DNA from 3 places in the Telluria sp. ZT3P25 genome. Region 3 is predicted to be linked to each of the others. Evidence: predicted binding sites of a transcription regulator. Region 3 holds the regulator's gene; each other region holds the start of a gene.

Evidence for each region. The regulator HrcA, encoded in region 3, represses chaperone genes, less so after heat shock. The targets are predictions, from matches to a motif close to TTAGCACTCNNNNNNNNNGAGTGCTAA.
Region 1: the regulator HrcA is predicted to act here: its motif matches at 2,031-2,057, upstream of rpoH (RNA polymerase sigma factor RpoH).
Region 2: the regulator HrcA is predicted to act here: its motif matches at 2,063-2,089, upstream of groES (co-chaperone GroES).

The regions. Positions count from the first base shown of each region.
Region 1 covers NZ_JCASIJ010000001.1:236,061-239,335, forward strand. The annotation lists gene yghU (glutathione-dependent disulfide-bond oxidoreductase) at 1-734, opposite strand, end outside; gene rpoH (RNA polymerase sigma factor RpoH) at 1,005-1,895, opposite strand; gene ftsX (permease-like cell division protein FtsX) at 2,494-3,275, opposite strand, start outside.
Region 2 covers NZ_JCASIJ010000001.1:3,499,768-3,503,042, reverse strand. The annotation lists gene groL (chaperonin GroEL) at 1-1,644, opposite strand, end outside; gene groES (co-chaperone GroES) at 1,683-1,973, opposite strand; gene AC56LY_RS15580 (hypothetical protein) at 2,338-2,652, shown strand; gene AC56LY_RS15575 (cell division protein ZapA) at 2,649-2,960, shown strand; RNA gene ssrS (6S RNA) at 3,007-3,188, shown strand.
Region 3 covers NZ_JCASIJ010000001.1:4,076,231-4,079,505, forward strand. The annotation lists gene dapB (4-hydroxy-tetrahydrodipicolinate reductase) at 1-217, opposite strand, end outside; gene AC56LY_RS18075 (outer membrane protein assembly factor BamE) at 226-837, opposite strand; gene fur (ferric iron uptake transcriptional regulator) at 913-1,344, shown strand; gene hrcA (heat-inducible transcriptional repressor HrcA) at 1,435-2,451, opposite strand; gene AC56LY_RS18090 (HAD family hydrolase) at 2,543-3,275, opposite strand, start outside.

The DNA.
Region 1 (3,275 bases), 3.8 Mb from region 3:
TCGGCCCAGCGCTTGACGTGCTTGTACTCGTCCACCGACAGGAACGTGGCCGCGTCATACAGCTGCCCCAGCACCATGCCGCCATACCATGGCCAGATGGCCATGTCGGCGATCGTGTAGTCGTCGCCAGCCATGTAGCGGTTGTCGGCCAGATGGCGGTCGAGCACATCGAGCTGGCGCTTGGTTTCCATCGCGTAGCGGTCGATCGGGTATTGCAGCTTTTCCGGCGCATAGGCGTAGAAGTGGCCGAAGCCGCCACCCATGAAGGGCGCCGAGCCCATCTGCCAGAACAGCCAGTTCATCGTCTCGGTGCGCGCCACGCCGTCCTTCGGCAGGAACGCGCCGAATTTTTCGGCCAGATACACGAGGATCGCGCCGGATTCGAATACGCGCACCGGCTCCGCGCCGCTGCGGTCGACCAGGGCCGGGATCTTCGAGTTCGGGTTGGCGTCGACGAAGCCGCTCGAGAACTGCATGCCTTCGTTAATGCGGATCAGCCAGGCATCGTACTCGGCACCCGCATGGCCGGCGGCCAGCAGTTCTTCGAGCATGATCGAGACCTTCACGCCATTGGGCGTGGCCAGTGAATACAGCTGCAGTGGGTGTTCACCCACTGGCAGTGCCGCCTCGTGGGTCGATCCGGCGACCGGGCGATTGATACTGGCAAAAGCGCCGCCCGGGGTGGCGGGCGGGGTCCAGACGGCTGGTGGAACATACGGCGTTGAATCAGGCATGGCTTTTCCTTGAGCTGACGTGTCAGAAGAACCATTCTAGCCAATGGACGGCAAACGTGTTGGCGGCTGCTTTAATGGGCCGGGCCCACGACGCTGTGCATTCGTTCAAGGCGCGTGACGATCCAACGCTGACGCGGAAAAAACCGGTGGGTTCGAACGCGTGGACGGGAACCCGTCCACCCTACAGCTGAACCACAGGGCTGGTGTTGAAGAGAACGAAGCCGAAAAAAAACCCCGCCGAGGCGGGGTTTTGCAGAGAGCAGGGCGGCTTTAAACGAATGCCGTCAGCGTCCCCTTCATTTTCTTCAGTGCAGCCGATTCGATCTGGCGAATTCGCTCAGCCGACACGCTGAATTCTTCGGCCAGCGTGTGCAGCGTTGCACCCGAACCGTCGTCGTTGGCCAGCCAGCGCGCTTCGATGATGCGGCGCGAACGCGGGTCCAGCTTGCCAAGTGCCGATTCCAGGCCTTCAGACTGCAGGCGCGTGACTTGCTGCGCTTCGATGACCTTGGTCGGCTCTTGCTGTTCCGACGACAGGTAGGCGATCGGTGAAAACTTGTCGTCTTCGTCGTCGGTTGGCGACTCGAGCGCGATATCGCGGCCCGACAGACGGGTTTCCATCTCGATCACTTCTTCGCGCTTGACGCCCAGCAGCTTCGCCAGATCGTCGACCTGACCTGGCGACATCGCATCCAGACCGGTCTTGTTACTGCGCAGGTTGAAGAACAGCTTGCGCTGCGCCTTCGTCGTCGCGACTTTGACCAGGCGCCAGTTCTTGAGAATGTACTCATGCATCTCGGCCTTGATCCAGTGCATCGCGTACGACACCAGGCGCACGCCCTGGTTCGGGTCGAAACGCTTGACTGCTTTCATCAGGCCGATATTGCCTTCCTGGATCAGGTCGGCGTGCGGCAGGCCGTAGCCCAGATAGCCACGCGCGATCGACACCACCAGGCGCAGGTGCGACAACACCATTTTTTGCGCTGCGTCGAGATCGTTATCGTCGCGCAGCCGCTTTGCCAGCGACATCTCTTCTTCGTGCGTCAACATCGGCAGGCGGTTCACCGCCGAGATGTACGCATCGATATTGCCGAGATTGCCGGTGAAACCTAGTCCCAGAGCACGATTGCCGGTCGGGACCAATGCGGATTGTGCGGACATGTTTATTTCCCTTTTAATAATCTTGCTGCATCCTGACGGGCCTCGGCCTCATGCCGGTGACGCCATCGCGAAGCGCATGTTGCTTCGTCTTGTACGGATACTTTTACTTGAAATTCGATTGCCTTGGACCATATATTAGCACTCTCCCAAAGAGAGTGCCAGAACGTGGCCAGAACTTAAGACTGTCCAAAGTATTGCTTATAGGAATTAATTCCGCAAGCAATCCACTCTAGAACAGCGTTTGGGTATTCGTTTGATCCAGCTCAAAATCAGGCTTACATTCGAGCTGATAAACAGTGGAAGTCGCGTACAGGTTCAGACTACGGCGCACGAGACAAGCTCTCTGTTGAATAGCGCACGTACAACTGGGGAGGCCTGTAGGAGTTCGACGCAAGACAGCGTAGGGAAGTTCGAAGTGACCGTAGGAGTATCAGCGCACTGCGGCGCATTCCGACAGCCAGGTAATAAGGGAGGCAGCGCAACGGTCGCCTCGCCCTGCACTGGAAATGGTGCCACTTCGGGTGTTTTCAATACCCTTAGACCATCTTTTTTATCCAGCAATATTGTAGGAGTGCCGCTGCCGGCACTCCCTGGCCCATCAGCGTGCCCGCGCCAGGTGACGCCGTACTGACAGCAGCGCGCCGATCAAGCCCAGTCCGGCACTGACGGCCAGCAAACCGGCAATGGCCAGCCCGCCCAGTGGTGCCAGCTGGAATTGCGAGCCGTACAGCCGCGCAAACTCGGCGATGGCGCCGTTCAGCGGATGCAACGCCAGCATGACGACGCCCAGCGCCACGCCGCCAGCGCACAGGCCGAGCAGCGCGCCGGTATAAAAGAACGGGCGGTGAATGAAGTCATTGGTCGCGCCGAGCAATTGTGAGACGGAGATTTCTTCTTTCTGCGTCAGCACCTGCAGGCGGATGGTATTGAACACCACCGCGATCACGACAATGCCCAGCGTGCCGGCCAGCAGCAAGAGGGCCAGGCGCAGGATGCCGAGCAGGGCGGCCAGGCGCTTGACCCAGGCCGAGTCGACCTGCACCGTCTCGACGCCCGGCAGGGCGCGCAGGCGCTCGGTGATGGCGTCGACCTGCGCGGCAGCACCGGCGCTGGCAAAGCCGTCCAGCTTCATCACGTAACTGTCCGGCAGCGGATTTTCGCCCAGTGTCTCCAGCACGCCGCCCAGGCTGCTGCGTTCCTTGAGCGACTCCAGCGCTTCTTCACGCGGCACGAACGTAACCTCGCCCTTGCCCTGCGCAACGATCTGGCGAATCTGCGGCAGCAATGCCTGCGCATCGGGGCGGCTGACATTCTCGCGCATGAACAGGCTGATCTCGGGGTCGACCGATAACTGCTCGGACAGTGGCCGTACATTATCGA
Region 2 (3,275 bases), 580 kb from region 3:
CATCATGCCGTCCATACCACCCATACCGCCCATGCCGCCCATACCACCCATGCCGCCGGCTGGCTTGTCTTCCGACAGTTCCGACACCATGCAATCGGTCGTCAGCATCAGGCCGGCGATCGACGCTGCATTCTGCAGTGCCGAACGGGTGACCTTGGCTGGATCCAGCACGCCCATTTCGACCATGTCGCCGTAGGTGCCGTTGGCTGCGTTGTAGCCGTAGTTGCCGGTGCCGGCCAACACTGCTGCAACGACGACCGATGGCTCTTCGCCGGCGTTCTGGACGATCATGCGCAGTGGCTCTTCCATTGCGCGCAGGACGATCTTGATACCAGCGTCCTGGTCAGGGTTGTCGCCCTTGACGGTGATGTTGGCACGAGCGCGCAGCAGGGCCACGCCGCCGCCGGCAACGATGCCTTCTTCCACGGCAGCGCGGGTAGCGTGCAGTGCATCTTCAACGCGTGCTTTCTTTTCTTTCATCTCGACTTCGGTAGCTGCACCGACGCGGATCACGGCAACGCCGCCGGCCAGCTTGGCCACGCGCTCTTGCAGTTTTTCGCGGTCGTAATCCGAGGTCGCTTCTTCGATCTGGGCGCGGATCATCTTGACGCGGCCTTCGATCGATTCAGCCTGGCCGGCGCCGTCGATGATGATGGTGTTTTCCTTGCCGACTTCGATGCGCTTGGCCTGGCCCAGCTCTTCGAGCGTGACCTTTTCGAGCGTCAGGCCGACTTCTTCAGCGATGACCTGGCCGCCGGTCAGGACAGCGATGTCTTCCAGCATGGCCTTGCGACGGTCGCCAAAGCCTGGGGCCTTGACAGCGACGGTCTTCAGGATGCCGCGGATGTTGTTGACGACCAGGGTCGCCAGCGCTTCGCCGTCGATGTCTTCAGCGACGATGACCAGTGGACGGCCAGCTTTCGCGACTTGTTCCAGTACCGGCAGCAGGTCACGGATGTTCGAGATTTTCTTGTCGCACAACAGGACGAATGGGTTTTCGTGCACAGCGACTTGCTTGTCCGGGTTGTTGATGAAGTACGGCGACAGGTAGCCGCGGTCGAACTGCATGCCTTCCACGATGTCCAGCTCGTCGTTCAGCGACTTGCCGTCTTCCACGGTGATGACGCCTTCCTTGCCCACTTTTTCCATCGCTTCAGCGATGCGCTCACCGATCGAGGTTTCCGAGTTGGCCGAAATGGCGCCGACTTGTGCGATCTCTTTGGTGGTGGTGGTTGGCTTGGCGATCTTGCGCAGTTCTTCGACGGTGGCAGCAACTGCCTTGTCGATGCCGCGCTTCAGGTCCATCGGGTTCATGCCGGCGGCAACGAACTTCATGCCTTCGCGAACGATGGCTTGTGCCAGCACGGTCGCGGTGGTGGTGCCGTCACCGGCGTTGTCGCTGGTCTTGGAAGCAACTTCCTTGACCATCTGCGCGCCCATGTTCTGCAGCTTGTCTTTCAGTTCGATTTCTTTGGCGACCGAGACACCATCCTTGGTGACGGTCGGCGCACCGAACGAGCGCTCGAGCACGACGTTACGGCCTTTCGGGCCCAGGGTGACTTTGACTGCATTGGCGAGGATGTTGACGCCTTCGACCATCTTGGCGCGCGCTGCGTCGCCGAATACTACTTCTTTAGCTGCCATTTGTTATTTCTCCGAATGTTCGTGAGTGGGGTCAGAAATTACAGTGCGACGATCGCGAGAATTTCTTCTTCGCGCAGCACCAGCAGTTCCTGGCCATCGATCTTGACGGTCTGAGCGCCATACTTGGAGAACAGCACGCGATCGCCGACTTTCACTTCCAGAGGGCGGAGCTGGCCGTTATCTTGCACTTTACCGTTACCAACGGCGAGAACTTCGCCTTGGTCCGGCTTCTCTGCCGCGGCATCAGGGATGATCAGGCCGGACGCAGTTTTGGTTTCCTGGTCGAGACGCTTCACGATTACGCGATCGTGCAGAGGGCGAAGGTTCATGCAAAACTCCTTAATATTCAATGGTTTAACTGGCGTTTTTGACGCCGCCGCAGCAATTTGATGATGCTGCGCCGGTCTGCAAAGAGTTGTTAGCACTCTCAGCTAACGAGTGCTAATTATAGGGACGATACCCTGTCATTTCAAGGCGCATGATGGCGAAATCATTTTATACATGTGATATAGCGCAATGATGACATTGGCATTCGCACCATGTTTGCAGCGCCTTATCCGCTGTTGACAGCAAGACAGGAGGCCGGCAGCGTACACCGCCAGCCACATCGGCGCCGCACGCCAGTGCGCTACTACTGCCGCACAGCAATTTGAACCGGTTGACGGAAAAAGCAACTCGATCCTATAGTGTCGGATGATTTCCGAATTCCAAGACCTCCCAGAAAAAATCGACCGGCTTGCGCAACTGACCCAGTCGTTGCGCGCCGAGAATTACCTGCTGCGCCAGGCCAATACGCTGCTCAGCGCCGAAAATCTGGCGTTCAAGGAGCGCCTGATCGAAGCGCAGCGTCGCGTCGAAGCGTTGCTTGACGAGCTGCCCAAGCCGCCAGACGCGTCGGACGCTGCAGACGAACCTGCCGCAGACGCGCTTGCCTCAGACGCACCGCGCGATGCCAGTGCGCCGGTCCCGCCGCATCTTGCCCACGCCCATCGTGAGGGGACAGCATGATCTATCTCGACGTACATATCATGGGCCAGTCGTACCGTCTGTCCTGCCGCGACGGCGAACAGCGCACGCTGCGCGAAGCAGTGAGTTATCTCGACAACAAGATGTGCCAGCTGCGCGATTCGGGCAAGGTCAAGGGCACGGACCGCATCGCCGTGATGGCGGCGCTGAGCGTGGCCGCTGAATTCCTGTCGGTGAAATCACCGCAAGGGCCGCTGTCGGACATGTCGATTCTCGAGGTCAAGCAAAAACTCGAGTCGATGCACATGGTGCTGGACCGGGTTTTGGCTGACCAGGAAAATCTGGCCTGAAAGGCCGAATCCGTTTGACAGGGCCGGACAAAGGAGTAAACTCCTTTCTACCCTGCGGTGTTCGAGATTTGCCATATATTCCTTGAACCATTCTTACGCATAGGTCGTGGAACAAGTTCGATGGGTGTGAGCGTCGCTAGTCCGACGAACCCGAAATTGATCTGACCGTGACCGCCTTGAACCGTTGTGGTTCAGGATGCCGGCAAAAACGGCACAGGCGGGGGCTAAACATACAGGCGGTTGCGCACTCGGTACGCAGCCGCTTTTTTTATGTGCGCATTCACTGATGCATCCGGTGCATCGTGTGCTGGCAGG
Region 3 (3,275 bases):
GCACGTCGGCATTGTGCAGGCCGTGCCTGATGCTGTCTTCGATCATTACGCCAGTGAGAAAGCCCCCGAAGGCGCCGGCATCCTGGCCGATGAACGGCGAACCGGGCATGTCGAGGGCGCCGGCCAGGCGGGCGTCGGGTGCGTACTGGATGGCTTCGATCAGCATGCGGCCCATGCGGCCGCTGGCGCCGGCTACGGCGATATTCAACATCGTCATGACAATCCTTACTGCTGGGTTGCCGGGGCGGTCACCGTGATCGGTGCGACCGGACGGCTTTCCGGCTTTTCTTTCTTGCTCGGCACCTTGGCGGGGCCGGCGATACGGTCGATGTAGTCGCGCTCGCTTGGCAGGTTGCCGCCTTCGAAGCGCTCGACCACGTCATCCTTGAAGAACACGGTCACGCGGCTGGTGGTCAGTTCGCCATTGCCACGGGCCAGGTAGAACGGGTAGTCCCAGCGGTCGGCGTGGAAGGCATCGAGCAGCAGAGGCGAACCGAGCAGGAAACGCACCTGATCGCGCGTCTGGCCGGCTTTCAGCTGGTTCAGCATCTCTTGCGAAACGAAGTTGCCTTGCTGGATGTCCGGACGGTAAGGCGAGAAGATCCACAGGAACTTTTGCAGGCGCGAGGCCTGCACGGTCTGCGCGCCGGCATTGGCGATGGCGGCCGATTTGTCGGCGTCGGCCGCGGTGGCTGCCGAGTCCGTTGCCACCGGTGGCGCCGGACGGGTCTGGTTGCGCCAGGATGCGCAGCCGGACAGCGTCAGCGTGCAGACGAGACCTGCCGCCAGCACCGCCTTGGCGGAAAATCGATGGGATACGGCTTGTTTGACGCGCATAGGTAACCTCAAATCGAGCGGGAGCTTTCAAAACGCTATATCATAAAGCACTCCGCCAATATGCGAGTAACAAACATGAGTAACAACCCGACCGACCTGAAGGCAAGCGGCCTGAAGGCCACGCTCCCGCGCCTGAAAATCCTGGAAATCTTCCAGAACAGCGCCGTGCGTCACCTGACTGCCGAAGATGTCTACAAGATTCTGTTGGCTGAAAACATGGACGTCGGCCTGGCTACCGTCTACCGCGTCCTGACGCAATTCGAGCAGGCTGGCCTGCTCAACCGTAACCACTTCGAAACCGGCAAGGCCATCTACGAACTCAATGCCGGCTCGCACCACGATCACCTCGTCTGCGTCACCTGCGGCCGGGTCGAAGAATTCTACGACGACGAAATCGAGCAGCGCCAGAAGATGATCGCCGAAACCCACGGCTACACGATCGTCGACCATGCGCTGGCGATCTACGGCAGTTGTCCGCAGTGCCAGGCGGCGCGCAAGGCAAGCTGAGTCATTTGCAGCCGACAAGGCTGGTCAATAAAAAGGGCGCACCGGATTTACCCGTGCGCCCTTTTTGCGTCTGGCAAAAGTAAAAAACCGTTAAGGCTGACTAAGCGCGTTCGACAGCAGCTTGGCAGTGATGTCGACGATGGGAATCACCCGCTCGTAGGCCATCCGCGTGGGGCCGATGACACCGAGGGTGCCGACGATGCGGCCATCGACGGCGTATGGCGCGGTGACCACACTCATCTCGTCCATCGGCACCAGATTCGATTCGCCGCCAATGAAGATCTGCACGCCACCGGCCTTGCTCGACATGTCGAGCAATTGCATCAGGCCGGTCTTTTGCTCGAACATCTCGAACATCTGGCGCAGCGAACTCATATTGGATGACAGGTCGGTCACCGACAGCAGGTTGCGCTCGCCGGAAATGACCACGTCGTCGCTCTCGGCCATGGCCTCGCTGCCAGCCTCGACGGCGGCATGCATCAGGCGTCCCATGTCGTCGCTCAGCTGGCGCAGCTCGCCACTGAGGCGTTGGCGCACGCCGTCGAACGATTGGCCGGCAAAGTTCTGGTTCAGGTAATTGGCCGACTGCGACAATTGCGCCGGCGTGTAGTCGACATCGGTCAGCAGCAGGCGGTTCTGCACATCACCACGGGGATCGACGATCACGAGCAGGATGCGCTTTTCGGACAGGCGCAAGAATTCGATCTGCTGGAACACCGATTCGCGGCGCGGGCTTTGCACCACACCGGCAAAATGCGACAGCGATGACAGCATCTGGGCCGCGTTGGCGATCAGTTTTTGCGGATGCTGCAGCGGCAGGCGCATGCGTTCGGCGCCAACCGTCGTTTCATCGAGCTGCTTGACGGTCAGCAGGGTATCGACAAACACGCGGTAGCCGCGCGGCGTCGGAATCCGGCCGGCCGAGGTGTGGGGACTGGCGACGAAGCCCATGTCCTCGAGGTCGGCCATGATGTTGCGGATCGTCGCGGGCGACAATTCCAGGCCCGACAGCTTGGACAACGCGCGCGAGCCGACCGGCTGGCCGTCGGCGATATAGCGTTCGACAAGCGCTTTGAGCAGGGTTTGGGCACGGTGATCGAGTTGCATGGTTCCGGGAGAGGTCTTTTTCTGTGGTGCTGGGATGAGAATTAAATTGGGGCGCGGCACGGCAGCGCAAGGGTTGCGGTCCGTCCCAGTGTTATACGCCCATCGGCGCGGATCCGTGTGGCAACTCGTGCGGTGGCTCCTGTGCCGGCTCATGCCCGGCATCCAGCCAGTCGAGCAGCGCATCGATGCTGTCTACCTCGACATCCGGCCGTACCTGATCAGCCAGCTCGTTGATCTTGCCGCTGCGGTTCATCCAGGCAGCGCGCAAGCCTGCCTGCTGGGCGCCCTGGACATCGAGCAGCAGGTCGTCGCCCACATACAGGGTGTCGGCCGGCAGCACACCCAGCGCTGCGCAGCCGGCCAGGAAAATTCCCGGATCCGGCTTGGCGGCGCCAAAGTCGCGCGCCGCCACCGATGCCTGGAACTGGTCCGCCAGGCCGATCATGGCCAGATCGGCCACGCCATTGGTGACTGAGCCCAGCAGCGCGCGCTGCCGGAGCCGCGCGAGACCTGGCGCCACGTCGTCATACAGCGTTACGGCATTGCGGGCGGCGATGAAAAGGACCATGGCCTCCTCCACCCGGGCCACATCCTCCCCGACCTCCTCGAACGCGGCGACCAGGCCGGCGTGGCGCAGCGCGCTCAGGTCGATCCCGTACTCGGGCTGGCGTGCCAGCAATTCCAGGCGTGCCTGGCGCAGACTGTCGATCGTGAACCGGTCGGCCACGCGCGGCGCATGCTGCTGCAGCCACGTATATAGAATGGTTTCGGCAGCCCGGATCACGGGCACGATCGGCCACAGGGTATCGTCGAGGTCGAACAGT